One region of the Paenibacillus sp. SAFN-054 genome, then DNA from elsewhere that is predicted to be linked to it. Evidence: riboswitches for the same ligand, from Rfam matches in the RefSeq annotation. Region 1 holds a riboswitch; each other region holds the start of a gene.
What was found. A riboswitch is a leader RNA that binds a small molecule or an ion and turns the genes downstream of it on or off. The one in region 1 is predicted to bind cobalamin.

Region 1 (2,201 bases):
ACGGATGCATCGATTTGTGTTTGCAGCGCACCTGCGCCTTCATTCACGGCACGGGCAAGAAGCGCAACTTCGTCCAGCTTCTCGTCGGCATAAGCCAAGGCGGCGGCCAGCTCCGGCGCAAGTCCGTTCTCAGGCGCCGTCGAGACCGGCACATGCAATAGGCTGCTCGAAGGCTGCACGATAATGCGCTCGAGCGGCACGGCTGCAGACAGCCGGTTCAGCAGCGCAAGGCCGGATGACAGATCCGCGCGCCAAATGTTGCGGCCGTCGATCACGCCTGCGCCTAGCACCTTATCCTGCGGAAATCCATGCTTTTCGATCGCTTCGAGGTTCTGTTTCCCGCCATGAACGAAGTCGAGCCCAAGGCCCTGCACCGGCAGGCTTGCAATCTCTTCGTACCGCTCTACGGATTCGAAATAGGTTTGCAGCATGGTGTTCAGGCCCGGTGCCGCGGCGTGGAGCGCTTCATAGATGCGGCTCACCCGCTGCAGATCCTCCGTCTCCAAAGAGGTGACCAGGATCGGTTCATCGATTTGCAGCCACTGCACGCCCTCCTGCGCGAGCTCCCGCACGATTTGTTCATACAGCGGCAAATACGCGGCAACCAGCTCATCCAGCTGCTCTGCCTGATAGCCTTTGGACAGCTTCAGGAAGGTATACAGGCCAACCAGCACCGGCTTTCCTTCGATGCCGAGCTCGCGCTTGGCTTCGCGATAAGCCTCCAGCGGACGGTTCTGCGTCAGCACCGGTGTGAGTCCGTTCAGCTCCGGCACAATGTAATGATAGTTGGTGTTGAACCACTTGGTCATTTCGCATGCGGATGCTTCCTTGTTCCCGCGGGCCATGGCGTAATAAGTGGACACCGGTACGATACCGCCGCCATATTCGAATCTTGCAGGAACCAGGCCGAACATGGAGGCCGTGTCCAGGATATGGTCGTAATAGCTGAAATCGCCCACCGGAATGAGGTCGATTCCTTTTGCCTGCTGCTTTTTCAAGTGATGCAGACGGATGTCCTTCAAATTCTCCAGAAATGCGTCTTCCTCCAGCTTGCCTGCCCAGAATGCCTCCAGCGCTTTTTTCCATTCCCGGTTCGCGCCGATGCGCGGATATCCCAGGCTGCTGCTTGTTATTTTGCTCATGATGAGCCTCCTCTTTAACATTTCGTATGATTTTCGGAACAACAAAAAAGGACATCTTCCCCTATGCTCCACAAAGGGTAAAGATGCCCGTTACCAGCGCATGACAAATGATCGCCGCCGAACTCTTTAACACCTCCCTATCTCCCGTAGGTAAAGCAGTGCTGTCAAAACAGGCAGGTCTCCTGGCTCCAGAATCCACGCTGCTCCTGCGCCTTCCCGGTCGTATGCGACCAGTGGACGATTAGCAGAAGCGCTCCTCTGTTACAGTGGCGGGACCGCGCCGGCATTGCACCGGACTTCCCTTTTAAGCTCAAGGCGATACACGCTCTCAAGCACCTGTTTCCACTTTATAAAATTGTTGGTGTGATGATATTAAGTCGTATCATACCTTATAAGCATCTCATTTAGCAATAGATTCGGAGGAAATTCCGACTATATTTCTTGGGAATGGTTGTGCGCATAGAGCGCGGGGCCTGGACATATTTTGATACAAGCACTTATGTCTTGCTGCATCATTCTAAGACCGGGAGGAAATGATGAACACCATTTTGATGGGATGCTTGGCTACCTCGATTTGCACTGCCCTGGGCGCGCTGCCCGCGCTGATGTTCAACAAGGTCACGCACCGCGGAAGGGATATTCTGCTCGCCTTTACCGCCGGCATTATGGTTGCGGCCTCGACTTATGGGCTGATCCCGTCGGCGCTCAAGCTGTCCAACCTGTGGATTCTGACGATCGGCACACTGCTGGGAACCGTCGTTCTGACCCTGCTGGAGCTGCTCGTTCCCCATCAGGATCTGGAGCATTCACCGCAGGATGCGGCGGGCAGCGGACAGACAAGCTCGCTCTTGTTCCTGTCTGCCATGGCCCTGCATAATTTGCCCGAAGGCTTATCCGTCGGCGTCAGTTATGGCAGCAGCCATCAGGATCTGGGAACGATCGTCGCGCTCAGCATCGGTCTGCAAAACATTCCCGAAGGCTTCCTGACCGCCTTGTTCCTCATTACGCATGGTTTGCGAAGGCGGACAGCCCTGCTCCTGGCCACGCTTACCGGCGTGC
Region 2 (2,201 bases), on a different contig from region 1:
TGACGGCCCCGTTCTTCACGGCCGTTATCTGGTCCCAGCCGCTGCGGCCTTTGATGATGTCACCCAGGCCTTTTTTGGTTTTGTCGTCAATGACGCTTTTGGCGTACAGAATGACGTCCGGATTGTCCTTGATGATCTTCTCCTCGCTGATTTCGCTCCAGCCCTGCGTATCGCCCGCCACGTTAACCCCACCGGCCAGGGTGATCAGCTCATCCATAAATTCGCCTTTACCTACCGTCCAGCCCGGAGAAAACTCGATGTACACCTTTTTCTTTTGATCTCCGCTCAAGGCTTTGACGGCTTCCACGACCTTGTTCTGTTCCTCTTTCATCTGGTCTACGACCTTTTTGGCTTCCGCCTGATGGTCCGTTATCTGTCCGTACGTTTCGATGTTCTTGATGACGTCGTCCACGGTTTTCGGATCGGTTTTGAAAATCGGAATGCTGAGCTCGCGCAGCTTCTTCACCGCGTCCTCGCTCATCGAAATGCCCGTGAAGACCACGTCCGGCTGCGCCGCGATCATCGCTTCCTCGTTCGGCTTCATGATGCCGCCCATCTTGGGCTTGGTTTTCGCGCTTTCGGGGTAGTCGTCATAATCCGACACGCCTACGATCTCGTCATTCAATCCGATCGCGAACAGCGCTTCGGTCTCCGCAGGAGATACCGACACGATATGCTTCGGCGCCTCGTTGAACGTAAAGGATTGTCCGGTCGCATCCTGGAGCGTTAACGGGTACGCCGTCTTCAAACTGTCCGCAGCAGGCTGCGTGGCTTCCTGTTTGGCAGGCTCGGTCTGCGGCGCCGCCGCATTGTCTTTTGTCTCGTTGTTGTTGCCGCATGCCGCCAGGGACAATGCGAGCAGCAGCGCGGCAATTCCGGTGGACCATCTTTTCATTGGCGATTTCAAATTCATGTTCTCGTTTCTCTCCTCTTTTTGGCTCATTTTCTTTGACGCAAAAGAGGCCTGGCGACTTCGCTATCCATGAATGCTGCTTGACGGAAGACATCACTTGGAAAAGCATGCGGGCTTACGTCCCGTAACTCTGCGGAACTGTCTTGTGCCGATGTTTTTCCAACAAAAAACCCTGATTCTTAAAATAAGAACCAGGGATTACGTCTGTTCGGACTTGTAGCGGCGTAATGCCGCGGTCAGGCCGGCGCCGAAAGCTTATGCGCACCAAATGGCTGCATGCTTAAGACGCTAGATCGTAATCCTTTCCTCGAAGGACCGTCATTATTCTCATGAGGCAGGTCTCCTGACTTACAGGCTTGGCAGTATCACCCCGGCCTTCCCATCCCTCCTCAAGGAGAAACAGTGGCATATCGGGACATACCTGTTTTACAGTGGCGGGACCGTGCCGGATTTGCACCGGCTTCCCTTTTCACCCGGAATCGACATACGGCAGCAGCCGTATCCGGGACCTCATCAGTTATCATTATTCACTTATTGTCCAGGCAATGCATCTCTAGTTTCTGATTATAGGTGAAATGCTTCCGCCTTACAATGACATCTTTCACGAAAAAAAATGACGATTCGCTATAGGCACCTCATGATGAGCAGGTAAGAGCACCTCGTGATGAGCAGGTAAGAGCACTTCGTAACGTCTTACTTGATCCGTAGCTCACAGCCGGTCCATCGCCCGTGACGCCGCTCCAGGGACAGCACCAGCAGACTTCCCGGCTCCGCGCTCACATCCCAAAAGGCCGTTCCAGGCATGAGGCGGGATACAATCTGCCGGATAACGCCGCCATGGGCCACCACGAGCACAGAACTTGAATTAGACGCATCGTCCGCAAGCTCATTGTCTGCCGGCGGCAGCACGGTGTGCAGGACCGCCGTGATTCTTCTTTCAAAGGCCTCCCATGACTCGCCCATGGGCGGTGTCACCTGACGCGGATCATCCAGCCACTGCCGGTACGAAGGAATATCCTTGAGCTCGTCATAGGTGCGGCCTTCCCAAGCGCCAAAATCCATTTCCCGCAGGGCGCTGTCATACACGGCACTTGCCGAAAGATCCGGTCGCACCGCATCCAGGCTTTCGCGGCACCGTGTCAGATCGCTGCAGTACACGCGGCTGATCGGCCAGCCTTGAAGCTTGACCCCTGCGGAATCCAGCTCGCTTACCCCTTTCGGACTCAGGGGGACGTCGGTATGCCCGAGATAACGCCTCTGCTCGTTCCACAGCGTCGATCCGTGCCTC
Region 3 (2,201 bases), on a different contig from region 1:
TCTTTCATTTCAAAATGCAATACCCATTCGATCAATTGGTATTTATTGCAATTTAGAGCGCACAGATTGGAGCTTCTGCTCGCTGGAAGCTGCCTGGTCGCGTCTGTCGTCGATTTTGACGGAAGTGGATACCCGCTGTGCCCCCGACATGAATGGTGCCTCGTGCAGCGCCGCAATCGCCTTCCATACGTCCTCAAGCGGCCCCTCTATGATCGTGCTCATCGACGTTAACTGATAACTTACGCCCTGCTGGGTCGCCAGCACCCGCTGCATATCCGCCACATACGCGCTTAAGCTCGTGGTCGCCGTTCCGATCGGAATGACGGTTACTTCTGCTATCGCCAAAGTTACCCCTCCTCTATATCTAGACATGCTATTTGTTCGTTCCGCCGTCTCCCCTTATTGTATCCAACTCCGGAAAAGATAGCAAAGAGCCGGCAGCCGCCCCCGCAAATTTTTTTTAATCGCGCCATATGTGCTTTTACGGCCCAAAAGGGGCATTTTCGGACATTTTCCGAGTCATTCCTTCAGCCTCTTAGTAGCAAATCCGGTACTTCTCTGATATAATTCATCTTGCTTGTCTTTTTCGAATTTTGTGTTTACAAACACAATATATTGGGTTAAATTAGGATACAACAACCAAATATAGTGGAAACAGGTGAACCGCGCTCGATCGGGCCTACGGTTCCTAACAGGGAAGCACGGTGCAATTCCGTCACGGTCCCGCCACTGTAACCGGACAGCCGGGAGAGCTTCTCTTCGGCAAAAATCGGCAGAAACCACTGTGGGCAAAGTCGCTTCGCGGGAAGGTGCCGACGGACGTTCCGGGAGTCAGGAGACCTGCCTGTTCCTATACACATCACCTACGAGGAATAGGGAACGTGTTGCCATGAACATATCTACATATGGGGTGTAGATACATTCTTCTGCGCCCATTTTTGGTGCCTATAAGAATAACATGCAGCATTTTCGCGATTCGTTAGGTAAGATCGCCGGAAATGCTTTTTGTATGGCCCTAACCCCTTTCCTCGCAAAAGACATTAGTTCATTTTATATCACACCGTTTATTTTACTCATTATTCCAATATTACCTATCTTGAAAGGGGAACTGTACATGCCTCAGCTCGTGACCAAACCGAACAATCGTCAGCTGGCTTTTGATGAAATCCGCCTCTCCGTCTATGCGGACCGCGTTCTGGAAGGATTGGAAATGCTGGATAAGGAGCGCCTGCTTCGCGGCGTAACCAGCAAACTGCGCCGGGAGGAAGTAACCGGAGACGAAATCAGCAGCGCATTTACGATGTCGGCGCTTGAGCTTGTAACGAAGGAGGAGCCGAACTGGAAGTTCGCTGCAGCCCGCTCCCTTTTGACTTCTTTATATAAAAAAGCAGCATACAACCGCCGCTACAAAGCCTACGCGAACGAGCCTTACGGTGCTTTGTATCCCCTCATTTCCGAGCTGGTGAACAAAGGCATCTACCGCGAAGAGCTTCTCGAATGCTACACCAAAGAACAGATTGATGAGCTTGGAAAATGCATTGATCACAGCCGTGACCTGCTGTTTGATTACATAGGCCTTCTCACCCTGTCCGACCGCTATCTTGCCCGCGATTTCGACGGGCGCGTCATGGAGCTGCCTCAGGAGCGCTACATGGTCATCGCCATGTACCTGATGCACACCGAGCCTGCCGAGAAACGCATGGAGCTTGTCAAAGAAGCTTACTGGGCAATGAGCAACATCTATATGACCGCAGCGACGCCAACGATGTCCAATGCAGGCAAAAAAGTCGCCGGACAGCTGTCCAGCTGCTTTATTGACACCGTGGACGACTCGCTGGAAGGCATTTTCGATTCCAACACCGACGTGGCGCGTCTGAGCAAAATGGGCGGCGGCATCGGCGTCTACCTTGGCAAGGTTCGTGCGCGCGGATCCGACATCCGCGGCCATAAGAATACCAGCTCCGGCGTCATCCCGTGGATTCGCCAGCTGAACAATACCGCCGTCAGCGTCGATCAGCTCGGTACGCGCAAAGGCGCGGTTGCCGTCTATCTGGACGTGTTCCACAAAGACATCCTGGCCTTCCTCGACCTGAAGCTGAACAACGGCGACGAGCGCATGAGAGCGCATGACGTCTTTCACGGCGTATGTATTCCAGACTTGTTCATGGAAGCCGTCGAGCAGCGCAGCGAATGGAATCTCT

Region 2: another riboswitch for cobalamin. It lies ahead of ACTHPM_RS14355 (ABC transporter substrate-binding protein); the one in region 1 lies ahead of metE (5-methyltetrahydropteroyltriglutamate--homocysteine S-methyltransferase).
Region 3: another riboswitch for cobalamin. It lies ahead of ACTHPM_RS19245 (ribonucleoside-diphosphate reductase subunit alpha); the one in region 1 lies ahead of metE (5-methyltetrahydropteroyltriglutamate--homocysteine S-methyltransferase).

What each region holds. Positions count from the first base shown of each region.
Region 1 covers NZ_JBQCKS010000008.1:104,283-106,483, forward strand. The annotation lists gene metE (5-methyltetrahydropteroyltriglutamate--homocysteine S-methyltransferase) at 1-1,142, opposite strand, end outside; cobalamin riboswitch at 1,298-1,497, opposite strand; gene ACTHPM_RS25795 (ZIP family metal transporter) at 1,679-2,201, shown strand, end outside.
Region 2 covers NZ_JBQCKS010000002.1:637,656-639,856, forward strand. The annotation lists gene ACTHPM_RS14355 (ABC transporter substrate-binding protein) at 1-895, opposite strand, end outside; cobalamin riboswitch at 1,230-1,441, opposite strand; gene ACTHPM_RS14360 (histidine phosphatase family protein) at 1,607-2,201, opposite strand, start outside.
Region 3 covers NZ_JBQCKS010000004.1:116,667-118,867, forward strand. The annotation lists gene ACTHPM_RS19240 (MTH1187 family thiamine-binding protein) at 43-345, opposite strand; cobalamin riboswitch at 640-862, shown strand; gene ACTHPM_RS19245 (ribonucleoside-diphosphate reductase subunit alpha) at 1,115-2,201, shown strand, end outside.